One region of the Streptomyces sp. RPA4-2 genome, then DNA from elsewhere that is predicted to be linked to it. Evidence: riboswitches for the same ligand, from Rfam matches in the RefSeq annotation. Region 1 holds a riboswitch; each other region holds the start of a gene.
What was found. A riboswitch is a leader RNA that binds a small molecule or an ion and turns the genes downstream of it on or off. The one in region 1 is predicted to bind thiamine pyrophosphate.
Positions count from the first base shown of each region.

Region 1 (7,403 bases):
TGCCTTGTGGGATCACGCGGGACGCGCGGTCCCGCCCGGGAAGCACCGGGACTCCACCACGGGGAAGGGCAGCAAGACCATGAGGATGAGGACCAGGGCGTTGACCACGGCGGGTGTCGGCGCGTTCGCCGCCGCCCTGCTTGTGACCGGCGCCGGCGGGGCGCAGGCCGCGGCGGCGGGACTGCCGTACGCCGTCACTCCGTACGTGAACGTCAACGTCCGCTCCGGCCCGTCGAGCCAGACCGGTATCACCGGGCACGTCACCGCGGGGGATCCGCGCGGCGCGTCGTGCTGGACCCACGGCGAGACCATCCGCGACAACGGCTATGTCAACGACGTCTGGGTGCGGCTGGCCGAGGGCTATGTGAGTGCCGTGTATCTCAAGGGTGACCAGTACGGCGGACTGCCCGCGTCGGCCACCTGCTGACCTGACGCGGTGCCCGGTTCCGGACGGAGCCGGGCACCGCGTCATGCCGGATCGCGTCCTGTCCCTTCGCGCCGGCCTGACCCTCCCCGATCTGCCGCACGTCCGATCTGCCCCGCCCTGATCCGAGCCGCCGCCACATCCGCCGGGCGCGCACCACGCTCCACGATCTTCCGGGCCCGGGTGACGGGCCGGCCCCGGACACCGCCGTGACCCCGGCGCCCACGCGTTCGCGCTCGCCCCCGTGGGCCCGACAGTGATCGGCGCGGACCTCTCCCGCGGGTCAGCCGCGCCATGCCACCGAGCGACTGCCGGTCTTCGCGGACGGCTCCCTCCCCGCGCCGCCTGCGCGCCCGCCGGTACCGACGTATTTATGTACCGACATATCAGATGTATCCGGCGTATCCATGTATTGACGTACGCGACTGCGCCGCCGTGCTGTGCGAGGGCTCCCAAGTGCTGCGCCCCGCCGGAACACCACCGGCCGCGCGCCCGTGGAACCGCGGCATGGGAGGGTGTCGTGGGTGGTGGTGTGCGCCGGGGCGACACTCCCGGGAGGTTCCCGCCCGTGAGCGGCTCAAGGTGCCTGAGGATCTCTCGCCGGGTAGAGATCGTATCCGGGCCACGGGTTGGGAGTCGCGGATCAGAATGATGGTGGGATGCCACAGGGCGCGAGCCCTGCGAGCGAGGGCGTCGGCCTGCCGGAGGGCGGCGGCGGTGCTCTCCTGGTCCCCGCTCATTCCGCTGGACCGGACGCTCGGTCGGCCCTTCTCGGACACCTCGCCTCGGCCGACGGACCTGGCACGGACGGCTGACCCGGCACGCTCGTCGCACCCGCGTCCCGGGAGAGATACCGGCTGCCCCGTGGCGCCCGCGGACCTGCTCCCCGTGGGGCGCGCGGTCCCGCTCCCCGTGGCGCCCGCGGCTCTGCTCCGCGTATCCGGCGTGCCCCCGCTCCCCGTATCGCGTGCCGGCCGGTCGGCGATGTCGCGCGGCCGTTCGCCACCCCCGTCGTGTGCCGCCGACACCTTGCGCCATACGACCCGGAGTGCCCCAATGATCACACCCCCGCGCGCGGTGCGCGACCGCATCCTCTCCCTGTCGCCCACGGAACTGCCCGCCTACGTATACGACTTGGCGGCACTGCGCGCCCACGCCGCGTCCGTCAGAGCCGCCCTGCCCGATCGCGTCGAGCTGTACTACGCGGTCCAGGCCAACGGGGAACCGGAGGTCCTGGCCGAGCTCGGCCCGTACGTCGACGGCTACAAGGTGTCCTCCGGCATCGAACTGGCCCACATGGCCGAGGCCGTCGTGGACCGTCCGCGGGTCTTCGGCGGCACGGAGAAGACCCCGACGGAGCTGGCGGACGCGCTGGAGCGGGGCGTGACACGCTTCCAGGTCGAGAGCGAGTACGAGCTGTACATGCTGGCGGGGCTGGCCCAGCGGCACGCTCCGGACCGCCGGGTGGCGGTGCTGCCGCGGTTCGACCTCCCGGTGCCCGACGGTCTTCTCACGGCGGACGGCGGCGGGTCCGCCACCGCCTCCGGCCTCGATCCGGCGCGGGCCGACACGATCGTCGGCCTGCTCACCGACGGCAGCTATCCGAACCTCGAACTGCGAGGCGTCCACGCCCACTTGGCCAACGGGGTGCACGCCGAGGAACACCTGGCGCTGGCCGAGTCCGTCGTCGCCTGGACCCTGGAACTGGCCGCCCGGAACGGTCTTCGGCTCACCGAGGTGGACATCGGGGGCGGTATGGCGGTGGACTACGACCGCCCCGAGCGCCGCTTCGACTGGCACGCGTACGGCGAGGGCCTCGCCCGGCTCGTCACGGCCCACCCGGGACTGACGCTGCGGATCGAGCCCGGCCGCGCGCTGACCGCGTACTGCGGCTGGTACGCGAGCGAGGTGCTGGACGTCGAGCACGGCTCCAGCGAGGACTTCGCCGTCATCCGTGGCGGCGCCGTCCACCTGCGCACCCCCGTGACCGGGCGGCACGACCAGCCCTGGTCCGTTCTCGAAGTGGAGCCGTGGCCGTATTCCTGGCCGCGTCCCGTGGTGCGGAGGGAGCGTGCCACCCTCACCGGCCAGCTGAGCACGCCGAAGGACGTCCTGGTCCGTGACGTCCGGGCCCAGGGCCTGCGGGCCGGTGACCGCGTGGTGTTCTCCCTCGCGGGCGCCTACACCTCGTCCGCCCCGCACCGGGCCCACACGCGCTATCCGGAACCCGGCTTCCACTTCCTGGACGCGGACGCCGACGGCGACCGGTCCCGATGACCGATGACCGTGCGACGGAACACCAGGAGTTGCCGTCGGGGGCATCGCGGCGCATCCTCGGACACGCCTGGCAGGATCGTGCGCCGGACCAGGAGAGTGGCATGACCGTCGAACCGACCGACTTCACGACAGACCTCCCGACCGCCTTCATGAACGACTCCACGGCCGACTCCACGGCCGCCTTCACGGCCGGCGTCATCGACGCCGTGTCCGCCGTGGAGCAGGGCCTGGTCCAGGAGGTCGCCGAGACCGACGACCCCTCCCTGGCAGGGGAGTTCGGCTTCCCGGCCCCCCTCCGGCACGCCCGCTTCGACCTCGTACGGGAGCAGGCATGAGCGCCATGGACACCCCGCTCGACTTCTCGTACGAGACCCGGCCGGGCCGGGTCGTCTTCCGGCCCGGCGCCGCCGTGTCCGCGACCCCCGGCGAGGTCGCCCGGCTCGGTCTGCACCGGGTGCTGGTGGTCTGCGGCAGCCGGGGCGAGGTCACCGCCCGTGCGGTCGCCGACGCGCTGGGCGGCCAGTGCGCGGGGCTGCACGCCGAGGCCCGGATGCACGTACCCGCCGAGGTCGCCGCCCGAGCCGTCGAGGTGGCCCGCGAGATACGGGCCGACGGCTGCGTGGCGGTCGGCGGAGGCTCGGCGATCGGCCTCGGCAAGGCGATCGCGCTGCGTACCGGGCTGCCGCTGATCGCCGTGCCGTCCACCTACTCCGGCTCCGAGATGACCCCGGTGTGGGGTCTGACCGAGGACGGCGCCAAACGCACCGGACGCGACCTCGCCGTTCAGCCCCGAAGCGTCGTCTACGATCCCGAACTCACCCTCGGGCTCCCCGTTCCCCTCTCGGTGACCAGCGGCGTCAACGCCCTCGCGCACGCAGTCGAAGCCCTCTACGCGCCCGACGCCTCGCCCCTCGTCTCGCTCATGGCCGAGGAGGGGGTCCGGGCGATGACGGGCGCCCTGCCGGCCGTGGCCGCCGCCCCCGGCGACCTCGACGCGCGCAGCCGCGCCCTGTACGGCGCGTGGCTGTGCGGTGCCTGCCTCGGCGCCACCACCATGGGCCTGCACCACAAGCTGTGCCATGTCCTCGGCGGCACCTTCGGCCTCCCGCACGCCGAGACGCACACGGTGGTCCTGCCCTACGTCCTCGCCTACAACGCGTCCGCCGCGCCCCGGGCGATCGCCACGCTGTCCCGGGCGCTCGGCACGGACGACGTCCCGCGCGCCCTGCGGGAGCTCGCCAGGGGCCTGGGCGCGCCGAGCACCCTCGCCGAACTCGGCCTGGAGGAGGCCGACTTGGCGGTGGCCGCGGCGCAGGCCGCCGGCCAGGCGTACCCGAACCCCCGCGAGGTCACCGCGCACGGCGTGCTGGGCCTGCTGACAGCGGCGTACGAGGGCTGGGAGCCGCGCGTCGGCTCCTGAGAGCCGGCCCGCAACGACGCCGATCCACGGGCTTCGCGCTCCCTCGCGTGGGTCCCTGCGCCCCCTGCCTGGGACGTACGCGCGGGCCGGGCTATCCTGACGCCGAACCGGACACGGGGTGCCCCGCACGTGGGCTGAGATCACACCCGTCGAACCTGAACCAGTTAGGACTGGCGGAGGGATGTCTCATGTCGTTGCCGTATGCCCGTGGTGAAGTGGCCGTCGGAGGCCCGCAGGGCGTCTTCGACGGGCGGATGCCCGAGGCCCCCGGGGATCTGCGCGTCGAGGCGCGCGGCATCGCCCCGGTGCCGGAGGACCACCGCTACGGCGGCCCCGGCCGCCTCTTCACCGTGTGGTTCGCCCCCAACCTGACGATGACCGGCGTCTTCACCGGTACCGTCGGCGTCGCGCTCGGCCTGGACTTCGCCACCGCGCTGACCGCCGTCGTGCTGGGCACCCTGCTGGGCGCGGTGCCGACGGCGTACCTCGGCACCTGGGGCAGCCAGACCGGCGCCGGACAGCTGCCGCTCGCCCGGCTCGCGTTCGGACGGGCCGTGCTGGTGCCGGGTGCGCTGCAGTGGCTGTCGTCGATCGCCTGGGACGCGCTGATCGGCCTGTTCGGCGGGGACGCGCTGGCGCAGTTGTGCGGCTGGCCGTTCTGGCTGGGTGTGCTGGTCATGATGGGCGCGCAGGGAGCGCTCGGCGTCCTCGGGTACGAGGTGATCCACCGGCTCCAGACCGTGATGACGTTCGCCCTCGCCGCCGCCTTCGCCGCGCTGACGGTGAAGCTCCTGAACGGCGACCACCCCGCCGCCACCGCCTCCGCGCACGGCGCCGACCGGGCCGGGGCCTTCGTCCTGACCTGCACCATCGCCCTCAGCCTGGCGCTGTCCTGGGCCCCCTACGCCAGCGACTTCAGCCGCTATCTGCCGCGTACGGCGTCCCGACCGCGGATGTTCTGGTGCACGCTCGCCGGTGTCAGCGTGTCCTTCGTGGCCGTCCAGGCGCTCGGCCTGTGGGGCGCCTCCGTCTTCACCGACCAGACCGCCCGCGGCGTCGACACCCTGCTCGGCGGCGGTGTCCTCGGCGCCTTCGGGCTGCTCGCCGTGGCCCTGGCCGCCCTGAGCAGCAACGCCATGAACGACTACAGCGGCTCACTCGCCCTGCAGACCATGGGCGTACGCCTGCCGCGTCCGGCCGCCGCCGCGCTGGCGGCCGTACTCGGCTTTCCGCTCGTGCTGTGGATGCACGCCGCCGACACCACGACCCGGTTCCAGAACGTGCTGCTGCTCGTCGGCTACTGGATCCCCGGGTTCGTCGCGATCGTCGCCGTCGACTGGCTCGTCCGGGCCAGGGCGCGCGCCGGCGCGCCGGTGGATCTGTCCGCCGAGAGCGCCCGCCCGCAGCCGTGGTGGCCCGCGCTGGTGGCGTTCGTCGGCGCCTTCGCCGCGGCGGTGCCGTTCATGAGCACCAGCCTGTACGTCGGTCCGGTCGCCCGGGCCCTGCACGGTGCGGATCTCGCCTACGGGGTGGCGTTCCTCGCGGCCCTCGTGGTGTACGCGCCGCTGCGGCTGCGCCGCTGACCACGGCCGCCGCCCGTCACGGGCCCGGTCGCCCCGCACCCCCGCCCGCCACTTCTCACCCGTCTCGCCTCTCGTACGGAGCGAACCCGCCATGTCCTCGAACACCCCCGCCGCCCCGCCCCGCGTCCTGACCGTCGCCGGATCGGACTCGGGCGGCGGCGCCGGCATCCAGGCCGACCTCAAGACCATGCTGGCGCTCGGGGCGCACGGGATGAGCGTGTTGACCGCGGTCACCGCGCAGAACTCCCTCGGTGTGCAGGGAGCCTGGGAACTTCCGGCCGAGGCGGTGCGCGCGCAGTACCGCAGCGTGGTGGACGACATCGGGGTGCAGGCGGTGAAGACCGGCATGCTCGGCTCCGCGCTGCTCGTCGAGACCGTCGCCGAGCTGCTGTCGGACGTCGCCGCGCCCGTGGTGGTGGATCCGGTGAGCGTCTCCAAGCACGGTGACCGGCTGCTGGCCGACGACGCGCTGGACGCCGTACGGACCGCGCTGCTGCCGGTCGCGACGGTGGCGACGCCGAATCTCGACGAGACCGCCGAGCTCACGGGGATCGAAGTGACGGGGGAGCGGGACATGTGCCGGGCCGCGGAACGGCTGCTGTCCTACGGTCCCCGCTGGGTCCTGGTGAAGGGCGGCCATCTGCCCGGCGAGGCCGTCGACCTGCTGACCGACGGCACCGAACAGCTCTGGTTGCGGGCCCCGCGCCACGACAACCGGCACACCCACGGCACCGGCTGCACCCTGGCCTCGGCGATCGCGGTGGAACTGGCGCGCGGGCGGGCGGTGCCGGAGGCGGTGCGGCGGGCCAAGGAGTACGTCACGGGCGCGATCGCGGCGGGCTTCCCGCTCGGTTCCGGACTCGGACCGGTCGACCACGGCTGGCGGATGCGCGCGGGGCGCTGAACGTCCTGGGGTCCGTGGGCCTACCGGGTCCGTCGTCCTCCCGGCGCCGGTCCTACCGGGTTCCCACGGTGCGCAGTGTCGCCAGGACCAGCGCCTGGGCGACGGCGACCGTCTCCGCGAGGGACACGTGCTCGTCGGGGCCGTGGGCCAGGCGTACGTCCCCGGGGCCGTACTGGAGTGTGGCTATGCCCGCCCCGGCGTAGAGCCGCAGGTCGCTCCCGTAGGGGGCGCCGCGCTCCCGGGCCGAGGGCGCGCCCGTGACGTCGGCGTGCGCGGTGCCGACCGTCTCGCGCAGGGGATGGCCGGCCGGGAGCCGTCCGCTGGCGAACTGGCCGCCGGGCCAGGAGACGACCGCGGGATGCCCGCGCAGCCACGGATCGGCCGCGCACGCCTCCGCCACACAGCGTTCGAACGCGGCGCGTGCCGCGGCCGGGTCCTCGCCGAGTTGCAGCCCGAGCCGGCCGTCGGCGACGAGCAGCCCCGGCACGCTGCTGGCCCAGTCCCCGGCCTGGAGCATTCCGACGGAGACGCTGTACGGGAAGGGGTACTCGGCCATCAGCGGATCGGGCGTCTCGCTGCGGGTTGCCTCCAGCCGGGCCAGGGCGGCGGCGATGGGGGCGTAGGCGTCGATGGCGCTCACCCCGGCGTCACGGGTGCTCGCGTGGGTGGACCGGCCCGGCACGGTGATCCGGAAGGTCAGGGCGCCGGCGTTCGCGGTGACCAGCGTGCCGCCGGTCGGTTCGCTGATGACGCAGGCGTCGCCGGTGTGGCCACGGCGCAGGGTCCCGAAGGCCC
Region 1 covers NZ_CP050975.2:7,638,165-7,645,567, forward strand. The annotation lists gene HEP85_RS33405 (SH3 domain-containing protein) at 101-427, shown strand; gene HEP85_RS33410 (alanine racemase) at 1,481-2,701, shown strand; partial or broken gene HEP85_RS33415 (6-chlorohydroxyquinol-1,2-dioxygenase) at 2,902-3,036, shown strand; gene HEP85_RS33420 (maleylacetate reductase) at 3,042-4,121, shown strand; TPP riboswitch at 4,226-4,320, shown strand; gene HEP85_RS33425 (cytosine permease) at 4,310-5,704, shown strand; gene thiD (bifunctional hydroxymethylpyrimidine kinase/phosphomethylpyrimidine kinase) at 5,796-6,608, shown strand; gene HEP85_RS33435 (ArgE/DapE family deacylase) at 6,661-7,403, opposite strand, start outside.

Region 2 (7,403 bases), 4.9 Mb from region 1:
CTCCCGTATGAACCGTTCGACGAACGAGACGTCGGCGGCCAGCGTCGGGTGCATCACCTTGAGCGCGAGCACGCGGTCCAGGCGGGTGTCCAGGGCCCTGTAGACCGTGGCCATCCCGCCGACCGCGATCCGGGCGTCGACGCGATAGCGGCCGTCGAGCAGCTGCCCGACAAGCGGGTCCTGAAGGGTCGTATCCACGCAGGCGAGTCTACGAGCCGTAGCCGTCGACCCTCCTGTCGTGGCCCGTACCGGGGCGGGACTGCAGCCGACCTGTGACGCACATCGCGCCGAAGAGGTGACGCGGCCCACTTCGCTGACGGCGCGCCCCACCACCCGGAGCCCCACCCGCTCCCCCCTGGCCGGAAACCGCCGCCCCGGGGCCGCCGGGAGGAGCCCGTGACGAGACGGCCCACGGTGACGGCAGGCGGTGATCCCCCCGTAGCGGCGTTCAGGGCGTCGTGAGGCCCGCCCTCCGGGCGGACGACGGGACTTTCGCAGCAGGCCCTAGAAGGCCGGCCGCTCCGGATCCAGCCGCGCCAGGCCCTCCGCGGGCGAGGACGCCGAGGCGAAGTGCCGCCGGGGAATCCGCCCCGCACGCCGCGCCAGACGCCCCGCCTCCACGGCGTGCCGCATGCCCTCGGCCATCAGCACCGGTTCCTGCGCACGGGTGACGGCCGAGGCGAGCATCACACCGGCGCACCCCAGCTCCATCGCCAGCGCCGCGTCCGACGCCGTACCGGCCCCCGCGTCGAGGATCACCGGCACGCGCGCGTGCTCCACGATCAGCTCGAAGTTGTGCGGGTTGCGGATCCCCAGGCCGGACCCGATGGGCGAGCCGAGCGGCATGACCGCCGCGCACCCGACGTCCTCCAGCTTCCGCGCGAGCACGGGGTCGTCGTTCGTGTACGGCAGCACCGTGAATCCGTCGTCGACCAGTGTCTCCGCGGCGTCGAGCAGTTCGATCGGGTCGGGAAGCAGGGTGCGCTCGTCGGCGATGACCTCCAGTTTGACCAGGTCGGTGCCGAGCGCCTCCCGGGCGAGCCGCGCGGTCAGCACGGCCTCGCCCGCGGTGAAGCAGCCCGCGGTGTTCGGCAGCACCCGGATGCCGAGCCGGGCGAGCACGGACAGGACGGAGCCGTGCGCCGCGGGATCCACCCGGCGCATCGCGACCGTCGTCAGCTCCGTCCCGGACGCCACGAGCGACCGTTCCAGCACGGTGAGGCTGGGCGCACCTCCCGTACCCATGATCAGCCGGGACGAGTAGGACGTACCTCCGAGGACGAACGGATCGTCGGCCATGGGTCAGCCTCCTTGGACAGCGGTGAGGACTTCGACACGGTCTCCCTCGCGCAGGGACGTGGCGGACCACTGGGTGCGCGGGACGACGGTCTCGTTGAGCGCGGCGGCGACGCCGGAGGGCGCCGCCGTGAGGGTGGCGACGAGCGTGTCGAGGGCGGTGCCCGCGGCGACGAGCCGGCGCTCGCCGTTGACGAGGATGTTCATACGGGTTGCTCCGTGCGTGTCGGGCTGAACCGGTGGGGAGTGAAGGGACGCGCTTCCTCGGGGAGCTCCCCCGAGGCGAGGACGTGCGCCATGACGTCCCCGGTGACGGGAGTGAGCAGGACGCCGTTGCGGTGGTGGCCGGTGGCCAGCAGCAGTCCGTCGAGCCCGGTCGGGCCGAGCAGCGGAGCGTTGTCGGGCGAGCCGGGGCGCAGTCCGGCCCGGGTCTCGGTGAGCGGCAGTTCGGTGATCCCGGGCACCAGCTCATGGGCGTCGCGCAGCAGCTCGTACACGCCGCCCGCGGTCACCGTGGTGTCCCAGCCCAGCTCCTCGCTGGTCGCGCCGACGACGAGTTCGCCGCTCTCGCGCGGCACCAGATAGACGTGGCTGCCACGGACCACGGCCCGCACGGTGCGGCTCAGGAAGGGCGCGTACCGCTTCGGCACGGTCAGCCGCAGCACCTGCCCCTTCACCGGGCGCACGGGCGGCCTCACGAAGTCGGGCACGCCCTCGAGCCTCCCGCTGAGGCTGCCCGCGGCCAGTACCACCTGCGCCGCCGCCAGCCCGTCGCCGCCCGCGGTGACGACCCCGGTGGCCCGCTCCCGGACCACCGTCAGCCGCTCCGCCCAGGTCCGGTGGAACACCACTCCGGCTCGCTCGCACGCCGTGACCAGGCCCTTCGCGAGGCGGCGCGGGTCGATCTGATGGTCGCCGTCGACGCGCAGACCACCACGGACACCGGGCGCGAGCATCGGCTCCAGCCGGCGGCACTCACGGCCGCTGAGCCACTCCGATTCGAGCCCCGAGCGGATCTGCAGGGCATGCAGTTCCCGCAGATGGGCGCGGTCGTCGGAGTCCAGGGCGACGGCCAGCGTGCCGCACCGGCGGTAGCCGAGATCCTGGCCCGTCGCCTCGGTGAGCTCGGCGACGAAGTCCGGATAGCGGCGGGCGGAGGCGAGGTTCAGGCCCAGCAGGGTCTGCTCGCCGTAATGCAGTTCGGTGACGGCGGCGAGCATCCCGGCGGCGACCTGCGCGGCCCCGCCGCCGGGTTCCGGGTCCACGACCGTCGTGGTGAACCCGCGCTGAGCGGCCCGCCAGGCCGTGACCAGGCCGATGATCCCGCCCCCCACCACCAGGACGTCGGACGTGACGGACCTCTCCGCCGGTGTACGCGACATGGGCGTCCAGCCCCTCCCTTCGCCGGCATGACCCGGATCAGGTTCGTACGGTCGGAGGCCGCCAGCCTCCCTCTCAGCCCGGTGCGTCCGGGCTCCCGCGAGTGCTCTACGTCGACCACCCTAGCTCGCCGCCGTATGCCTCAGTAAGGGAGCCTCCGTCCATCGCCCAGGCGCCCGACGGCCTTGTCCGGCTGCGGCTGGAGGAGAGCGGGGAGGGGAGCCGTGGGCGGGCGGGCGGGACGAACGTGGTGGTACCGATCGGGCAGATCCGGCAGATCGAACACCCTGAACACCCCGCACAGGCCGCACGCGCCGGACGGACCCGCCGACACCGGGTCGCATTGTGGAACAGGTCACCGAGCACGTCCGCTGACTGACGGATTGTCAGGTGTCTATGGTGATCAGGTGAGCGAGCAGACGCAGGCGCAGAAGCAGGGGCCTACGGCACGCCGGGTCGTCATCGCGGGCGCGGGCATGGCCGGCGTGCAGACCGCGGTCGCCCTGCGCGAACAGGGATTCACCGGCGGCGTGACACTGATCGGCGCCGAGCCGCACCAGCCGTACGACCGGCCGCCGTTGTCCAAGGCGGTGCTGCTCGGAAAGGCCGAGCACTCCGCCTTCGACATCGACTTCGAGGCACTGGGCATCGAACTGAGGCTCGGCTGCGAAGCGCTGGGCCTGCGCCCCGGGGACCACGAGCTGGACACCGCCACGGGACCGGTGCCCTACGACCTCCTGGTCCTGGCGACCGGCGCGGAACCGATCCAGCTCCCCGGCGCGGAGGGCATGCCCGGCGTCCATCTCCTGCGCACCCTGGACGACGCCGAACGGCTGCGCCCCGTGCTCGCCCGGCAGCACGACATCGTGGTGGTCGGGGCGGGCTGGATCGGCGCCGAGTTCGCCACGGCGGCGCGCAAGGCCGGGTGCGCGGTGACGGTCGTCGAGGCCGCCGACCGGCCGCTGGCCGGGGCGCTTCCCGCCGAGGTGGCCGCGCCGATGGCCGCCTGGTACGCGGACAGCGGGGCCTCGCTGCGCACCCACGCGCGCGTGGAGCGCGTCGAGCCCGGTGCCGTGGTGCTCGACGACGGGTCCCGGGTGCCCGCGGGCGCCGTGGTAGTCGGCATCGGCGCCCGGCCCGCCACCGCCTGGCTGGCCGGCTCCGGCATCGAGCTCGGAGCCCACCGCGAGGTCGTGGCCGACAGCCACCTGCGCACCTCCGTGCCGGACGTCTACGCGGTCGGCGACTGCGCCTCCTTCCCCTCGGGCCGGTACGAGGAGCGCCTTCTCGTCCACCACTGGGACAACGCCCTGCAGGGACCGCGCACGGTGGCGGCGAACATCATCGGCGAGGCCCCGGTGGCGTACGACCCGGTTCCGTACTTCTGGTCCGAGCAGTTCGGCCGTTTCGTCCAGTACGTCGGCCACCACGCGCCCGCCGACACGACCGTCTGGCGCGGCGACTCCTCGGGCGCCGCCTGGACGGTCTGCTGGCTGCGCGACTCCCGACTGGTCGCGCTCCTGGCGGTGGGCCGCCCCCGCGATCTGGCCCAGGGCCGCCGCCTGATCGAGGCGGGCATGCCGCTGGCCCCGGAGATCCTGTCGGATCCGTCACGTCCGCTGAAGGACGCCATGGGCTAGGCGGGCACCGAGGCCTCCGTTCGGGCGGCCTGGGGGCGGACCCGGTCCGGTGGGCTCCCTCACCGGGTGGCGGCCGGGCGGCCGGGGCGAGGAATTGCGCCGGGCCGCTCGCCCGATGGCCGCCGGGCGGCCAGGCGGCCAGGCAACCGGGCGGCGGACGGTCGGGCGAGCAAACCCGCCGGGCCCGCTCGCCGCGTGGCCCGCGCACGCTCCACCGCGCCGGAATTCGGCGGAATTCCGCAAGATTCACGCGCTTCTGACGCGGGACGGGTGGCGCTCGGGTACCGAGTGTCAGTCCGGGATGGCAGGCTTGTCCCGTGACCGAGATTGACGCAAAGATCGATGCTCTCGTCCCCGCCTGGCTCACCCTCCCCGACATCGCCGAACAGTTCGGCGTCGAGGTGACCCGCGTCCGGCAGTTGGTCAAGGAAGGCCAGCTGATCGCCGTACGCCGTGGTGAGAACCGCGCGCTGCACGTCCCCGCCGCTTTCATCGACGAGGACAAGGTCGTCAAGGGCCTCACCGGCACCCTGACGCTCCTGCGGGACGACGGCTTCACCGACGAAGAGATGCTCGAGTGGCTCTTCACCCCCGACTCGACCCTGCCCGGCACCCCCGCGCAGGCGCTGAGCGAGAATCGCGGCACGGAGGTGAAGCGTCGCGCCCAGGCGCTCGCCGTCTGATCCGACAACACGTCCGGCGTACGGACCACGGCCGGCCCCGGGCCACCCCGGCCGCCGTGGTCCGTACGCACCGCAGCACCACGGGGGACCCACGCATGCCCGAGAACGCCGCCCGCCTCGCCGACGCCCGCGTCTACCTCTGCACGGACGCGCGCACGCGCCAGGGCGACCTCGCCGAGTTCCTGGACGCCGTCCTGGCGAGTGGCGTCGACATCGTGCAGCTGCGCGACAAGGGCATGGAGGCGGCCGAGGAACTGGAGCACCTCCAGGTCTTCGCGGACGCCTGCGCCCGCCACGGCAAGCTCCTCGCGGTCAACGACCGGGCGGACGTCGCCCACGCGGTCGGCGCCGACGTACTCCATCTGGGCCAGGGCGACCTCCCGGTCCCCGCGGCCCGCGCCATCCTCGGCGACGAAGTCCTGATCGGCCGTTCCACGCACGCGGCGGCGGAGGCCTCGGCCGCCGCCGTCCAGGAGGGCGTGGACTACTTCTGCACCGGCCCCTGCTGGCCCACTCCCACCAAGCCCGGCCGCCACGCACCGGGCCTCGACCTGGTCCGCCACACCGCCGCGCTCGGCACCGACCGCCCCTGGTTCGCCATCGGCGGCATCGACCTGGGCAACCTCGACGAAGTGCTGGAGGCGGGCGCCCGCCGTGTCGTCGTCGTCCGCGCGATCACCGAGGCGGACGACCCCGCGGCGGCGGCCGCCGAGTTCGCGAAGCGGCTGCGGCAGGCCTGACCGCGCGGAGCCGGCCCCGCCCGTGGCGCGCCGGACCGTCCCGCCGCCCGTCGGGTCGTCCCGCGCTCTGTCCGAGGGGTGGACAAGAACCCGACGAATCGGACAATTCTTTCCGGTTCGGTTGGGGGACCGGCGCCCCCTGGCTAACCTGCGAGTATGGCCCTCGGATCTGCCTCCACCAGGACTGACCGCGCACGCATCGTGAGCGACATGCTCGCGTCCGGCAAGAAGACGTACTCGTTCGAGTTCTCCGCGCCGAAGACCCCCAAGGGCGAGCGGAACCTGTGGAACGCGCTGCGCAGGGTCGAGGCCGTCGCCCCCGACTTCGTCTCCGTGACCTACGGAGCGGGCGGCTCCACCCGCGCCGGCACGGTCAGGGAGACCGAGCAGATCGTCGCCGACACCACGCTCACGCCGGTGGCCCACCTCACCGCCGTCAACCACTCCGTGGCCGAGCTGCGCAACATCATCGGCCAGTACGCGGATGCGGGGATCCGGAACATGCTCGCGGTCCGCGGTGACCCGCCCGGAGATCCCATGGGCGACTGGGTCCCGCATCCCCAGGGCCTGACCTACGCGGCCGAACTCGTCCGACTCATCAAGGAGTCCGGCGACTTCTGCGTGGGCGTCGCCGCCTTCCCCGAGATGCATCCGCGCTCCGCCGACTGGGACGCGGACGTCTCACACTTCGTCGACAAGTGCCGGGCCGGCGCGGACTACGCGATCACGCAGATGTTCTTCCAGCCCGAGTCGTACCTGCGGCTGCGCGACCGGGTCGCGGCGGCGGGCTGCGCGACACCGGTGATCCCCGAGGTCATGCCGGTGACGAGTGTGAAGATGCTGGAACGGCTCCCGCAGCTCAGTAACGCTTCGTTCCCGGACGTCCTGAAAGAGCGGATCCTCACAGCCAAAGAGGATCCGGCGGCTGTACGCTCCATTGGCATCGAGTTCGCGACGGAGTTCTGCGCGAAGCTGCTGGACGAGGGCGTCCCCGGACTGCACTTCATTACGCTGAACAACTCCACGGCGACGCTGGAAATCTACGAGAATCTGGGCCTGCACCACCCGCAGCAGGCCTAGACCGGTCGCACCCGCGTACGACACACTGCGTAGCGGCCACTGGGAGAGGGGCGTACATGGGCTTGACGGTCCTCTATATCGCTTTCGGCATCGTCGCACTGTGGCTCCTCGGCGAGGTTCTGCTGCAGTACAAGGCGCGGCTGCGCTACCGGCTGCTCGCCTTCGTCGGCTTCGCCGGTGTGGTCCTCGGTGTGCTGATCCCGTCCGTGATCGTCGTCGGTCTGGGTGCGGCCGCCTTCGCGGTCGGCCAGACGTACGTCACGCTGTCGTTCCGGCGCGGCTTCGCGGCCGGCTGGGCGGTGGGCAACCGCCAGGGAGCCGACGAGGCTCCGGACAAGAGCTCGGGCAGGAGCAAGCGCCGCCGCGGCGAGCCGGACCGCCAGGACCCGGCGCTGGAGGCATCCGACCTCGAGGCGGAGCAGGAGGCGGCCGAGAGCGCGCCGTATCCGCAGGGCGAGGACGACTACGCCCGCGAGGACGACGTCTTCACGCCCGCGCACTCCGACCGGTTCATGCCGGCCGGCTCCGGCGACCTCACGGCGACCGGGAGCACGGCCGTGTACGAGCCCCAGCCCCTGCCCGAC
Region 2 covers NZ_CP050975.2:2,704,042-2,711,444, reverse strand. The annotation lists gene pknB (Stk1 family PASTA domain-containing Ser/Thr kinase) at 1-198, opposite strand, end outside; gene HEP85_RS11625 (thiazole synthase) at 505-1,299, opposite strand; gene thiS (sulfur carrier protein ThiS) at 1,303-1,503, opposite strand; gene thiO (glycine oxidase ThiO) at 1,500-2,678, opposite strand; TPP riboswitch at 2,676-2,787, opposite strand; gene HEP85_RS11610 (NAD(P)/FAD-dependent oxidoreductase) at 3,084-4,316, shown strand; gene HEP85_RS11605 (Rv2175c family DNA-binding protein) at 4,634-4,999, shown strand; gene thiE (thiamine phosphate synthase) at 5,095-5,739, shown strand; gene metF (methylenetetrahydrofolate reductase [NAD(P)H]) at 5,896-6,819, shown strand; gene HEP85_RS11590 (hypothetical protein) at 6,876-7,403, shown strand, end outside.
Region 2: it holds a riboswitch for thiamine pyrophosphate, as region 1 does, so the genes downstream of both, thiO (glycine oxidase ThiO) here and HEP85_RS33425 (cytosine permease) in region 1, are expected to answer to the same signal.

Region 3 (7,403 bases), 1.2 Mb from region 1:
GCCGACGGCGACGTCTTCGCGTCGATGCTGCGCTCGATCCACGACGACGCGGTGTCGGACGCCCTCGACGAACTCCTCGTCGGCACACGGGTGGTGGGCGTGATGGGCGGCCACGCCATGGCCCGCGGCACACAGGCGTACGAGGGCGCGGCACTCCTGGGCCGCGAACTGGCGCGCTCCGGCCTCATGGTCGCCACCGGCGGCGGGCCGGGAGCGATGGAGGCCGCGAACCTCGGCGCGTACGCGGCCCCGTTCGACGACGCGATGCTCACCGAGGCACTCCGGCTCCTCGCCGGGGCACCGTCGTTCAACCCCTCGATCACCGACTGGGCGCGCGCCGCGTTCACGGTGCGGGAACGCTGGCCCGCCGGTGGCCCCTCGGTCGGCATCCCGACCTGGTTCTACGGTCACGAGCCGCCGAACCCGTTCGCCGCGCACATCGCCAAGTACTTCGCCAACGCCACCCGTGAGGACGGGCTGTTGGCGCGCTCGAACGCGGGCGTCGTCTTCCTGCCGGGCGCCGCCGGGACCGTACAGGAGATCTTCGACAACGCGACCCCGAACTACTACGAGTCGCACGGGGAGCCCACACCGATGGTGCTCGTGGACCGCGCGCACTGGACGGAGAGGCATCCCACCTGGCCGCTCCTCCAATCCCTCGCCCGTGAGCGGTCGATGGAGTCCCGCATCGCTCTCGTGGACCGGATCGAGGACGCTCCGGAGGCCCTCAAACGCCTCGGTGGTTAACGACATGGCAAAGCCGACGGCACGGCAGGGCATATGCATTGACAGCACTTAGCTGGCACTTATAGACCTGTGTGGCCTAAGGGAGTCCTGTTGCCACAGCAGAACCCCCCTCAAACCCCCCGCAGTTGCGCAATCTGTGAAGGGCAATCGTGTCCATATCTCGCCGTACCGCACGTTCTGTGCGCATCCTCGGTGTTGCCTCCGCCACGGCCGCGCTCGCGCTCGGTGTCGCCGGCAACGCACTTGCTTGCAATATCCGTGACTTCTCGGCCGTCGCCTCGTGCGACGACAACGGGAAGGGCATCATCACCGTGACCGACACCGACGCCTCCGGCGTCGAGGCCACGGTCTCCGTCTTCCTCGAGACCAACGGCGCGGACGCCCGCCAGGTCGGCTCCGAGACGGTCAAGGGCACCCGCGAGGGCGCCACTGTCACCTTCTCCGAGGACTGGGCGCCCAACGCCACGTACCGTGTCCACGTCACGGCCGGGAAGATCGTCGACAAGGACGTCTCACCCCAGCTGACCACGCCCTCCGAGGCGTGCAAGTCCGACGAGTCACCCTCTCCGACGCCGAAGCCGTCGGAGACCTCGTCCTCGCCCGCCCCCTCGGAGTCGGCTTCCGCGACCCCGTCGGAGTCGGAGAGCAGCGCCGCGCCCGCGACGCCGGGAGACAACGCCCCGTCCCCCGCGGTCGGTGACTCCAACCTCGCCGAGACCGGTGCCAACTCCAACACCCCGATGATCGCCGGCATCGCCGGTGCCCTCGTGGTCGTCGGCGGCGGAGCGGTCTTCTTCGGTATGCGCCGCCGCGGCGCCTCGAAGACCGGCTGAACCGCACCACGCCTGTAGGACCGTGTGGCCCGTCCCCTCCCGCAGGGGGCGGGCCACACGTCTGTGCGGGGCGCTGTCCGAAGGGCGTCCACCGCCCGAAGGCGACCGGTGAGGACGGCGGGGGCTGCTTGGGGACAGTGGTCCTCGGGTCCGTACAGGACTCTGCCGTCCCTCGCGTCCCGATGGCGTGCGCGGGCCGGTCACGGTGATGCGCGGGCGCCTCGGTCCCCGTGGCGGTGATCGGAGGTCTACCCGGCCGAGGACTCCCCGAGCACGACGACCTCGGCCGCGTCGAACGCCACCGCGACCTGGTCGCCGGGCGCGGGCGCCTCCCGCAGCGCGCAGGCAGCCTCCAGCTGCGGCGCGCCCTCCGGCTGGAGATGGACGGCTACGTGGGTGCCCCGGAAGGTGCGTGCGGTCACCGTGCACGGCAGCCCGTCGGCGAGAGCGACCAGCCGTACGCCCGCGGGCCGCACGAGCAGCGTGCCGGGACCCCCTGGCGCGCCCTCCGGTACCGGAAGCTTCCCCCATGGCGTGTCCGCGACCCGGCCGGTCACCGTCGCGTCGACGACGTTGTCGAAGCCGAGGAAGCGTGCCACGAACTCGTCCGCCGGATGCTGCCAGACCTCAAGTGGCGTACCTGACTGGGCGATCCGCCCCTCACGCATCACCACGACCCGGTCGGCCAGCGCGAAGGCCTCGCCCTGGTCGTGCGTGACCGCGAGCACGGTCGTGCCCAACTGTCCGAAGAGCTGCCGGAGTTCGACGACCAGTCGTTCGCGCAGCGAGCGGTCGAGCTGGCCGAGTGGTTCGTCGAGCATCAGCAGCCGGGGGCGCGGGGCGAGGGCACGGGCCAGCGCGACCCGCTGCTGCTCGCCTCCGGACAGGGCCGCGACGGCCCGGGGGGCGGCGCCGGGCAGCCCGACGAGGTCCAGCAACTCACCGACCCGCAGCGTCTGTTGTTCCTTCGACGCCCCGTGCATCCGGAGCCCGAAGGCGACGTTGCCGCCCACGTCGCGCTGCGGGAAGAGCTGGTGGTCCTGGAACATCAGCCCGACGCCCCGGCGGTGCGCGGGCACCCCCGCCTGGTCGTGGCCGGTCAGGAGCACACGTCCCGCGTCGAGCGGCTGCAGTCCGGCCACCGCCCGCAGCAACGTGGACTTGCCGCTGCCGCTCGGTCCGAGCACGCACACGATCTCGTGCTCGGCGACCTCCAGATCGACGGCGTCCAGCACCGGCCGGTCACCGAAGCGTACGGTCGCCGCCTCGACGCCGAGCAGGACCTCCGGCGCCGCCGCCCCCGGACCCGCACCCGCACCCGCACCCGTCGTCCCAGACGTCGCCTTCGTGACGAGCCTCGCCATCAGAACTCCCCTGTCCGGTCGGTCCGCATACGCTCCAACAGCAGCAGCGCCACCGCGCACACCACCATCAAGGTCGTCGAAAGTGCCATCGCCTGCCCGTAGTTGAGGTCACCGGCGCGCCCGAGCAGCCGTGCGACCGCGACCGGCAGCGTCGGGTTGTCGGGGCGCGCGATGAAGACCGTCGCCCCGAACTCGCCGAGCGACACGGCGAAGGCGAACCCCGCCGCGATCAGCAGCGCCCTCCGCACCATCGGCAGGTCGACCTCCCGCCACACCCGCCACGGTGAGGCCCCGAGCACCGACGCCGCCTCCCGCAGCCGTCCGTCCACGGCCCGCAGCACGGGCAGCATCGTCCGTACGACGAAGGGGACACCCACCAGCGCCTGCGCGAGCGGCACCAGGATCCAGCTGCTCCTGAGGTCGAGCGGCGGCTCGTCCAGCGCGATCAGGAACCCGAAACCGACGGTCACGGCGGACACACCGAGCGGCAGCATCAGCAGTGCGTCGAACCCCCGCACGAGACGACCGGCGCGGCCGGTGAGCGCGGCGGCCGCCAGACCTCCGATGACCACGGCGATCGCGGTGGCGGCGAGGGCGTACTCCAGCGAGTTGCCGATCGCCTCGATCGGGGCCACCAGGAAGATGCCGCCGTCGTCGGAGGCCAGCGCCCTGTAGTAGCCGAATCCGAAGCCCCCGGGGGTGTCCAGGGACCGCTGGACCAGGACTCCGAGGGGCAGCACGAGCAGGACCGCGATGCTCGCGACCACTCCCGTGAGCAGCGCCCACTGCCCGGCCCCGCGCGGCCGGCGGGCGGTCGTCTCCGGGGCCACCAGACGCAGGGCGGTCTCCCGGCGGCGTACGGTCCCCGCGTGGACGGCGAGGATCGCGCCGACGGCCACGAACTGGATGATCGTCAGCACCGCCGCCGTCGCGAGGTCGAAGATCTCCGAGGTCTGCCGGTAGATCTCCACCTCAAGGGTGGAGAAGGTCGGCCCGCCGAGGATCTGGACCACCCCGAACGAGGTGAAGGTGAAGAGGAAGACCATGAGCGCCGCGGCGGCGACGGCCGGGCTCAGGGCCGGGAGCGTCACCGTGCGCCAGGCCGCGAACCGGGAGGCGCCGAGCATGCGCGCGGCCTCCTCCTGGCGCGGGTCGAGCTGCGACCAGAGCCCGCCGACCGTACGGACGACCACCGCGTAGTTGAAGAAGACGTGCGCGAGCAGGATCGCCCAGACGGTGGTGTCGAGCCGGACGCCCCACAGGCCGTCCAGCAGTCCGCCGCGGCCGATCAGCGCCAGGAACGCCGTACCGACGACGACGGTGGGCAGCACGAACGGGACGGTCACCACCGCGCGCAGCACCTGCTTGCCCCGGAAGTCGAAGCGCGCGAAGACATACGCGCCGGGGAGCGCGATCAGCAGTGTGAGCGCTGTCGAGGCGAGCGCCTGCCAGGTGGTGAACCACAGCACGTGCCGGATGTCGGACCGGCCGAGCACCTCACCGATGCGTCCGAGCCGCCAGACCCCGTCGGCCTTGAGACCGCGGGCCACGATCGCCGCGACGGGGTAGGCGAAGAAGACGCCGAAGAACACGACCGGCAGGGCCATGAGCCACAGCCGCGTCGCGCTCCCGCGCCTCCTGGGCGCCGCCTCGCCTACTTCAGTACGAGCGAGGTCCACGACTTGACCCACTGGTCACGGTTCTTGGCGATCTCGGCCGGGGCCAGGGTCTCCGGGTGCTCGGCCTGCGGGCCGAACTTCACGAACACCTCGGGCACCTTGGCGGTCTCGCGGACCGGGTACACGAACATGTTCAGGGGCATGTCCTGCTGGAACCTGAAGCTGATCAGGAAGTCGAGGAGCGCCTTGCCGCCCTTCGTGTTCTTCGCGTTGCTCAGCAGCCCCGCGTACTCGACCTGGCGGAAGCAGGTGCCGCCGGCGACCCCGGTCGGCGCGGTCTTCGGTTTCGGGTCGGCGTAGATCACCTCGGCGGGCGGGGAGGAGGCGTACGAGACGACCAGCGGCCGGTCGGCCTTGGCCTTCTTGCCGCCCGCGGACCCCGAGAACTCGTCGTTGTAGGCCTGCTCCCAGCCGTCGACCACCTTCACGCCGTTGGCCTTGAGCTTCTTCCAGTAGCCCTGCCACCCGGCGTCCCCGTACTTCGCGGCGGTCCCGAGCAGGAAACCGAGGCCGGGCGAGGACGTGGACGCGTTCTCGGTGACGAGCAGGTTCTTGTACGCGGGCTTGACCAGGTCGTCGAAGGAGGTGGGCGGCGCCAGCCGGTGCTTGCTGAAGTAGGCCTTGTCGTAGTTGACGCAGATGTCGCCGGAGTCGATGGGCGTGACCCGGTGCTTGTCCTCGTCGACCCGGTAGCGCTGGACGATCTGGTCGGAGCCCTTGGGCTCGTACGGCTGGAACAGCCCGTTGTCGAGCGCGCGGGAGAGCAGGGTGTTGTCGACGCCGAAGAAGACGTCGCCCTGCGGGTTGTCCTTGGTCAGGATGGCCTTGTTGACGGCCTGGCCGGCGTCTCCGTCCTTGAGGATCCTGACCTTGTAGCCCGACTCCTGCTCGAAGGCGTGCAGCACGCTCTTGGAGTAGGCGAAGGAGTCGTGGCTGACGAGGGTCACGGTCCGGGAGCCGGCGGCCTTGTCGCCGGAGCCGGACGAGCCGCACGCGGACAGCGTGACGAGGCCCAGCGCGACGACCACGGCCGCGGCCGTCCGCCTCTTGGTGCTCGCTTTGGTGCTCACTGAATTCCTCCTGGGGTGACCAGGAAGAGACGCGGCCCTGCCCGGGAACTCGGCGGTTCCCGGGCAGGGCGCAACAGCTTGAGTGATGCCCGAACTTCCTACCCAGAATGACCTGGGCGAGGTTCAGAGGGTCTGCGGCCCACCGGTGCCCCGGCTGCCGCACTCTCAGCGCTGTGGCGCTCCCCTGTCGGAATATGAAGATGTCGGAATATGAAAATGTACGTGCCGGGTCAGACTACCGCTCGGTCGCCGCGAGCTGGCCGCACGCCCCGTCGATCTCCTGGCCCCGGGTGTCCCGGACGGTGACCGGCACGCCGTGGGCCGCGATGGCCTCGACGAACGCCTTCTCGTCCTCGGGCCGCGAGGCGGTCCACTTCGAGCCCGGGGTCGGGTTCAGCGGGATGAGGTTGACGTGCACGGGCTTGCCCCTGAGCAGCCGCCCGAGCCGGTCACCGCGCCACGCCTGGTCGTTGATGTCCCGGATGAGGGCGTACTCGATGGAGAGCCGGCGCCCCGACTTGGCCGCGTACTCCCAGCCCGCGTCGAGCACCTCCCGCACCTTCCACCGCGTGTTCACGGGGACGAGGGTGTCGCGCAGCTCGTCGTCCGGTGCGTGCAGGGAGATGGCGAGGCGGCACTTGAAGCCCTCGTCGGAGAGCCGGTGGATGGCCGGGACCAGTCCGACCGTCGACACGGTGATGCCGCGCTGGGAGAGTCCGACGCCGTCCGGCTCGGGGTCGGTGAGCGCGCGGATGGCGCCCACGACCCGCTTGTAGTTGGCCAGCGGCTCGCCCATACCCATGAAGACGATGTTGCTCAGCCTCGCGGGGCCTCCGGGGATCTCCCCGTCCCGCAGCGCCCGCATGCCGTCCACGATCTGGTGCACGATCTCGCCGGTCGACAGGTTCCGGTCGAGGCCGGCCTGGCCGGTGGCGCAGAACGGGCAGTTCATCCCGCACCCCGCCTGGGAGCTGATGCACATGGTCACCCGGTCCGGGTAGCGCATCAGCACGGACTCGACGAGCGTGCCGTCGAAGAGCCGCCACAGGGTCTTGCGCGTGGTGTCCTGGTCGGTCGACAGATGCCGCACGACGGTCATCAGCTCGGGAAGCAGCGCTTCCTGGAGCTTGCCTCGCGCGGCGGCCGGGATGTCCGTCCACTCCGCGGGGTCGTGCGCGTACCGCGCGAAGTAGTGCTGCGAGAGCTGCTTGGCGCGAAACGGCTTCTCCCCGATCGCGGCAACCGCCTCTTTACGCTCGGCGGGCGTGAGATCGGCAAGGTGCCGCGGCGGCTTCTTGGCTCCGCGGGGGGCGACGAATGTGAGTTCTCCGGGCTTCGGCATAACCCTTCCAGTGTCGCAGATCAACTCGACCGTCCCAGGCCGCAGCGGGGTGGGGACGGTCACCCCTGGGCACCGCCTGTCGGCTTCGGTCGCCCTCGCACGGCCCGGGTACCGCCCAGAGACGGCCCGGCGCGGTCCTCGGTCGGACCCTCCTGACGCCTGCTAGTTCGGCACAGGTGGCGCTGCCCAGCCGTGTCGGACGGCGTGACCGCCGAGCTGCATCCGGGTACGGACCCCGGCCATGTCCATGAGGTGGCGCAGGCGTCGGTGCAGCGTGCGCTGTGACAGGCCCAGCTGTGCAGCGGTCGTCTGATCGGTCAGGCCGGCCAGCAGGAGCGCGAGGATCCTCCGGTCGAGGTCGGTCGGAT
Region 3 covers NZ_CP050975.2:6,473,592-6,480,994, reverse strand. The annotation lists gene HEP85_RS28480 (LOG family protein) at 1-747, shown strand, start outside; gene HEP85_RS28475 (LAETG motif-containing sortase-dependent surface protein) at 897-1,580, shown strand; gene HEP85_RS28470 (ABC transporter ATP-binding protein) at 1,829-2,944, opposite strand; gene HEP85_RS28465 (iron ABC transporter permease) at 2,944-4,623, opposite strand; gene HEP85_RS28460 (thiamine ABC transporter substrate binding subunit) at 4,599-5,693, opposite strand; TPP riboswitch at 5,771-5,889, opposite strand; gene rlmN (23S rRNA (adenine(2503)-C(2))-methyltransferase RlmN) at 5,929-7,035, opposite strand; gene HEP85_RS28450 (helix-turn-helix domain-containing protein) at 7,198-7,403, opposite strand, start outside.
Region 3: it holds a riboswitch for thiamine pyrophosphate, as region 1 does, so the genes downstream of both, HEP85_RS28460 (thiamine ABC transporter substrate binding subunit) here and HEP85_RS33425 (cytosine permease) in region 1, are expected to answer to the same signal.

Region 4 (7,403 bases), 2.9 Mb from region 1:
GAAGTTCACGTCGAGTTCGTCCTCCCGCGGCGACTGGTGACGCACAACCGGGTGAGTCGCGGGTAACGGGCAGGTGGGCAAAGGGAACCTCAGGTTCCCTCGCCCGAGGGAAGTTTTCCGGCGGGGCCGTCTGCGAGCGGTGGCAGGCGGTTAAAGTCCGGAATTCGACGCGGGGCCGACTCCCCGCGGGCAGCGCACAGCCCCCTCCCGTGTCCCCCCGCACGGGCGGTTCCCCTCGCGCTTCGGGAGTGCCCCTTGGCCACGGTTGACACCGCACCCACAGAATCACTCACTCCACCCCTCCAGCGGTCCAGTGCCTCCGCCGCGTCCTACGTCCCGCCGGCCCAGCCGCGTTCCTCACCCGCGGAGATCTGTGCCCCTCTGCCGGCCGCGCGCACCGATCGGCTGGAGACCCCGCCCCCGGAACCTCACCCGACAACCCTGATCGGCTCCGTGCAACGGGCGATGCGGCTCTTGGAGGCCGTCGCCGCGCGCGAGCACGGGGCCCCCGCGAAACAGCTCGCCCGGGAGGCGGGGCTCGCGTTGCCCACGGCCTACCACCTCCTGCGCACCCTGGTTCACGAGGGCTACCTGTGCCGGGATAAGGGCCTGTTCTTCCTCGGCGAGGCCGCCGAGCGGCTGAGCAGCAGCGGAGCCCAGCAGAAACGTCGCAGCACGGTGAGCGACGCGCTCGCCCGGTGGCGCGACGCGATCGGTGCGCCCGTGTACTACGCGGTCTACCGCGACGGTGAGATCGAGGTCATGTGCGTCGCGGACACCCCCGGGAATCCGGCGGTGGAGGAGTGGGCCGACTTCAGGGAGACCGGGCACGCCCACGCGATCGGCAAGTGTCTGCTGTCGCAGCTCGACGAGAGGGCTCGCCGGGATCACCTCGACCGCTATCCCGTGCAGTCGCTCACCCCGTACACGGTGCGCGACAACGCCGGCCTGCTGCGGCGTCTGGATCGGACGGGACGGATGGATCCCGTCACCGAGCGGCAGGAGTACGCGCTGGGCACGGTGTGTGCCGCACTGCCCATCACCGCGGGGGCAACCGCCGCGACCATGGCCATTTCCCTCCCTGTCCACCAGGCCGATCGACTGCTACCGGCGGCACGACAATTGCAAGGTGAGATCGGCAGACTACTGGGGACACTCGCGATCTCTATCAGCATCTGAAAACTCACTCCTTGTGATCTCTTGTGTACGTTGAGCAAGATTCCAGCAGTGTCAGGGGGACGATTCCTGGCCAGTCGACGGCAAAACGACGGGGTAGGCGATGCGCGAGTCGGTACAGGCAGAGGTCATGATGAGCTTCCTCGTGTCGGAGGAGCTGTCCTTCCGCATCCCGGTGGAACTGCGCTACGAGACCTGTGATCCGTACGCCGTGCGGCTGACCTTCCATTTGCCCGGAGACGCGCCCGTGACCTGGGCGTTCGGGCGGGAGCTGCTGATCGACGGCGTGGGCCGGCCGTGCGGCGACGGCGATGTGCACATCGCGCCCGCCGATCCGGACGCGTTCGGCGAGGTACTGATCCGGCTTCAGGTGGGCGGCGACCACGCTCTGTTCCGGTCCGGCGCGGCGCCGCTGGTGGCCTTCCTCGATCGCACCGACAAGCTCGTACCGCTGGGGCAGGAGCGCTCCCTCGCGGATTTCGACACCCATCTCGACGAGGCGCTGGACCGCATCCTGGCGGAGGAGCAGAGCGCGGGCTGAACGTTCCCGCGCCTTCGCGGAGGAACGCTTCCGCACTCTGTGGAGGAACGCTTCTGCACACCCGGGGCGGGCGCGCGGTGGCTTCAGTGCTTGCGGCGACGGCCCTTGCCGCCCCGGACCGGTCCCCGGGCCCCCACGGGCTCCCGTACGGGCGCCACGGGCCCTGTGGCCGTCGTGGAGAGGCCCGGAGTCCCGGTGCGGTCCGCGGAGACCACCAGGGCCGCCAGCGCGGTGGTGACCGGGACCGAGGCGACCAGGCCGATCGAGCCGACCAGGGTGCGCACGATCTCCTCGGCGACCAGTTCACTGTTGGCGACCGCGCCGACGCTGCTCTGCGCGATCGAGAAGAGCAACAGCAGCGGCAGCGCGGCTCCCGCGTACGCCAGGACGAGCGTGTTGACGACCGACGCGATGTGGTCGCGGCCGATCCGGATGCCCGCTCGGTACAGGCCGCGCCGGCCCATGGTGGGATTGGCCTCGTGCAGCTCCCAGACCGCCGAGGTCTGCGTCACCGTCACATCGTCGAGCACACCGAGCGAACCGATGATCACGCCCGCGAGCAGCAGACCACTCATGTCGATGGAGGGATACAGGCCGTGGATCAGACCGGTGTTGTCGTCGGTGTTGCCGGTCAGGGCGGCCCAGCCGATGAACACCGAGCCGAGCACACCGATCAGGATCAGCGAGAGCAGTGTGCCGAGCACGGCCACCGAGGTACGGGCCGACAGGCCGTGGCACATGTAGAGCGCGATCAGCATGATGGCGCTCGCCCCGACCACCGCCACGACCAACGGATTCGCCCCCTCCAGGATGGCGGGCAGGATGAAGAACGTCAGGATGAGGAAACTGACGGCCAACGCGATCAGCGCCATGAGCCCACGCATCCGGCCGACCACCACGACGGCCAGTGCGAAGATCCCGGCGAGGAGCGCCATCGGGAACTTCCGGTTCACGTCGGTGACCGAGTACTGCAGATCCTTGGGCGCCGAGGGCTCGTACGCGACCACGACCTTCTCGCCCTGGTGCAACTGCCGTGACTGGTCGGGCTGGACGATCTCCGTGAACGTGCGCCCCTTGTCCTTACCGGTGTCCACCCGGATCGTCGCCTTCTTGCACTCGCCCGTCGCCTGCCGCTGGGCGGAGGAACCCTCGGCGGTGGAGGTGTCGCCGGTCGGGGTGTCCCCCGAGGCGTTCACCGCCTTGCAGTCCACCTGGACGACCTGGGTGACCGTGGCCTGCTGGCTCTGCCGGTCGAAGCCGACACCCGTGCGTTCGTGTGACGGGGCGCCGCCGGGCCAGAGCACCACGAGACCCACAACGACCGCCGCGGCGAAGGGAATCAGCACGGCCGCGATGACCTTGCGCAGATGCTTGGAGACGGGCGCGGCGGGGCCATGACTGTGGCTGTGCGAGTGCCCCGGCGCGGGAAGGGTGTCCGGTCCGTGCCCGCGCCCCTCCCCCGGTCCGTGCCCGCCGCCCGATCCGTGCCCGCCGCCCAGTCCGTGCCCGGCACCGGGTCCGTGCCCGTTGCCACCATCCGGCCCGTGGGCGTGCCCGCGGCCGTTTCCGGAGCCCTGTCCGTGCCCGTGCCCCTGCCCATGGCCGTCGCCGGGACCGGAGCCGCGCCGCGGCTCGGACGGCGGGAACGGGGGCTGCTGCATCGTGGTCACCGACCGATCATCGCAAGAACGGCGAGGGCCCTCTGTTCACCGCGCCAGACATGACGCTAGCGTGGAAGCACCTTTGCACACGCGGGAGCTCGGAGCACCGGGCTGAGAGGGCGCTGACCTCTGTCTCAGCGATGTTTCACATGAAACATCGGCGGACGGAAGCCGCTGCGTCGACCGCTGAACCTGTTACCGGGTAATGCCGGCGTAGGGAGTAGGTCTCATGACCAACAAGGACGTACGCACGCCTGCCTCCAGCCAGACGGACGAGCCGTCGGCCGCGTCCCTGGGCGAAGAGCTCAGGGGGACCGGGCAGTCCATCGGGTGGCACAAGGCATACGTCGGGGGTTCGCGCCCCGACCTGCGGGTGCCGGTCCGTCAGGTGCACCTCACCAACGGGCAGTCCGTCACGCTGTACGACACCTCCGGCCCGTACACCGATCCGACCGTCGACACGGACGTACGCAGGGGACTCGCTCCGTTGCGTGAGCACTGGATCGTCGCGAGGGGCGACACCGAGGAGTACGCGGGCCGTCCGGTCCGCCCCGAGGACGACGGGATCAAGCACACCTCGCCGCGCGGGGGCCTCCGCAACCTCGACGCGGTCTTCCCGGGCCGGCCGCGTCAGCCGCGTCGGGGCCGCCCCGGAGAGGCGGTCACCCAGCTCGGGTACGCCCGCCGCGGCGAGATCACCCCCGAGATGGAGTTCGTCGCGGTCCGCGAGAACGTCGACCCCGAGGTCGTCCGCGAGGAGATCGCCGCCGGCCGCGCGGTGCTGCCCGCGAACGTCAACCACCCGGAGATCGAGCCGATGATCATCGGCAAGCGGTTCCTGGTGAAGGTCAACGCCAACATCGGCAACTCCGCGGTGACCTCCTCGATCGAGGAGGAGGTCGAGAAGATGACCTGGGCGACCCGCTGGGGCGCCGACACGGTCATGGACCTGTCCACCGGCCGCAACATCCACACCACGCGGGAATGGGTCCTGCGCAACTCCCCCGTTCCCATCGGCACGGTGCCCCTCTACCAGGCACTGGAGAAGGTCGACGGCCGCGCCGAGGAGCTGACCTGGGAGATCTACAAGGACACGGTCATCGAACAGGCCGAGCAGGGTGTGGACTACATGACGGTCCACGCGGGCGTGCGGCTGCCGTACGTACCGCTCACCGCGAACCGCAAGACCGGCATCGTCTCGCGCGGCGGTTCGATCATGGCGGCCTGGTGCCTGGCACACCACAGGGAGTCGTTCCTCTACGAGAACTTCGAGGAACTCTGCGAGATCCTCGCCGCCTACGACGTCACGTACTCGCTCGGCGACGGGCTACGGCCCGGTTCGATCGCGGACGCCAACGATGCCGCGCAGTTCGCCGAGTTGAGGACGCTCGGGGAACTCAACACGATCGCGAAGCGTTTCCAGGTACAGACGATGATCGAAGGCCCGGGACATGTCCCGATGCACAAGATCAAGGAGAACATCGACCTTCAGCAGGAGATCTGCGATGAAGCTCCGTTCTATACGCTCGGCCCGCTGACCACGGACGTCGCGCCGGCGTACGACCACATCACCTCCGGCATCGGTGCCGCGATGATCGCCTGGTGGGGCACGGCCATGCTCTGCTACGTCACGCCCAAGGAGCACCTGGGCCTGCCCAACCGTGACGACGTCAAGACCGGCGTCATTACCTACAAGATCGCCGCCCACGCGGCCGACCTCGCCAAGGGACACCCAGGCGCGCAGGAATGGGACGACGCGCTGTCCGACGCCCGCTTCGAATTCCGCTGGGAGGACCAGTTCAACCTGGCCCTCGACCCCGACACGGCACGTGAGTTCCACGACGAGACACTGCCGGCCGAGCCCGCCAAGACAGCGCATTTCTGCTCCATGTGCGGCCCGAAGTTCTGCAGCATGAAGATCAGCCAGAGCATCGCGGAGCAGTTCGGTGGTTCCGCGGCCGAGGGGGCTTCGCCCGAGGAGATCGCCGAGGGGATGCTCCAGAAGTCGAAGGAGTTCGCGGCGAGCGGGAACCGGGTGTACCTGCCGTTGGCGGACTGACGCACCGACGCTCCGGAGAAGTGGTGCTCAGGGTCCGGCGCACCCTGAGCACCGCTTCCCGAAAGGCCGCGGAGGAATCGGCACCACCCGTCGGGCCGGCATGTCACGGGAGTTCCCCCCTGCGGACGGCCGGGTTCCGTCGGCAGACTGAGCCCATGACATCGACATCCATGAGCAAGGGCGCCAACCTTCCGGTGGCCGTCGGGGCCGTACGGGCCGTGCTCGGCTGGACGGGGGGTCCCGGCGCGCCGGACGCGGACGCCTCGGCCCTGCTGCTCGGTGCGGACGGTCGGGTCCGGGACGACGGGGACTTCGTCTTCTACAACCAGCCACGGCACGCCTCCGGTGCCGTACGCCACCTGGGGAAGCGGCGGGACGCCGGTGCCACGACCGACACGGTCGAGGTGGACCTGCGCTCGCTGGAACCGGAGATCGAGCGGGTCGTGCTGGGCGCCTCGGCCGACGGCGGCACCTTCGGTCAGCTGTCCGGGCTGACACTGCGGCTGCTCGACGCCGGGACGCGGCGGGAGTTCGCGCGCTTCGAGATGGAGGCCACGACGGAGACGGCGTTCATCGGCGGCGAGTTGTACCGGCGCGGCGGAGAGTGGAAGTTCCGGGCGATCGGACAGGGGTACGCGTCCGGACTCGCGGGTCTGGCCACCGACTTCGGCATCAGCGTGGACGAGGAGCCCGGCCTCCCCGCCTCGGCGCCGGGGACGCCGCCCGTGGGTGTGCCCGCCGCCGCGCCTGCCCCGCCGACCCCTCAGGCTCCTCCGGCACCCCGGACTCCCCCAGTACCCCCAGTACCCCCAGTACCTCCGGCACCTCCGGCACCACAGGTACCCCCGGCCTCCGCGTCGCGTTCGAGCAAGGGGGAGGAGCGGCTGCCCGTGGACATGCGCAAGCGGCTCTCCCTGCGCAAGGAGCAGGTGGCGGTCAGCCTGCGCAAGCACGGAGCGGAGGGTGTCACGGCGCGTGTGGTGCTGATCCTGGACGCGTCCGGGTCCATGTCCTTCCTCTACGCGAAGGGCGTCGTGGCCGATGTGGTGGAGCGGATGGCCGCCGTGGCCGCGCAGTTGGACGACGACGGCGCGATGCAGGCGTGGACGTTCGCCTCCCACGCGGCCCGGCTGCCGGATCTGACCCTCGGCGAGTTGCCCGAGTGGCTCAAGCTCCACGTCCGGGTCGGTGAGCTGAGCCTTTTCCGACGGAGCAAGAAGCCGCGGAAGGGGCTGCTGGCCGGGCAGGTGGACATGCGGACGGTCGGCATCCAGAACGAGGAGCAGAAGGCGATCGCCGAAGTGCGTACGTATGTCAGGGAGCATCCGGCCGCCGATCCCACCCTGGTGCTGTTCTTCTCCGACGGTGGCGTCTATCGCAACAACGAGATCGAGCGGGAACTGCGGGAAGCGGTGGACGAGCCGATCTTCTGGCAGTTCGTGGGCCTGGGCCGGTCCAACTACGGCGTGCTGGAGCGGTTCGACACCCTGCCGGGCCGACGCGTCGACAATGTCGGCTTCTTCGCCGTGGACGACATCGGCGGCCTTCCGGACCCGGAGCTGTACGACCGGCTGCTCTCCGAGTTTCCCTCCTGGATCACGGCGGCCCGGCGGGAGGGCATCCTCTGATCCCGCCGGCCGCCCCGGTGGCCCGTACGCGGGCATGCCGGGCACCGATCGGGGCCCGCGCTTCGGCAGCGCGGGCCCGGTTCCTCCTGCCACCCCCGGTGTCGGCCCGCCGGGGTCACTCCGGCTGGTGCTCGGGCCCCCCGAAGTCAGGGCTCGTGAAGTCCGGGCTGGAGAAGCTCGGCCGGGGGCCCGCCGCGGGCCCACCGTCGGGGCTGCTGAACCCCGGCCGGTTGTAACCGAGATGCGGCATGCGGCCGGTGGTGGGCGTCGGTGACGGACGGTCGAGTGCCGCCGCGCCGGGATCGGCGAGGGCGTGCCGGAGGAACGGCATGATGCCG
Region 4 covers NZ_CP050975.2:4,689,163-4,696,565, reverse strand. The annotation lists gene HEP85_RS20455 (DUF5326 family protein) at 1-40, shown strand, start outside; gene HEP85_RS20450 (IclR family transcriptional regulator) at 382-1,179, shown strand; gene HEP85_RS20445 (SsgA family sporulation/cell division regulator) at 1,280-1,717, shown strand; gene HEP85_RS20440 (YibE/F family protein) at 1,801-3,387, opposite strand; TPP riboswitch at 3,459-3,615, shown strand; gene thiC (phosphomethylpyrimidine synthase ThiC) at 3,608-5,437, shown strand; gene HEP85_RS20430 (VWA domain-containing protein) at 5,593-7,065, shown strand; gene HEP85_RS20425 (hypothetical protein) at 7,181-7,403, opposite strand, start outside.
Region 4: it holds a riboswitch for thiamine pyrophosphate, as region 1 does, so the genes downstream of both, thiC (phosphomethylpyrimidine synthase ThiC) here and HEP85_RS33425 (cytosine permease) in region 1, are expected to answer to the same signal.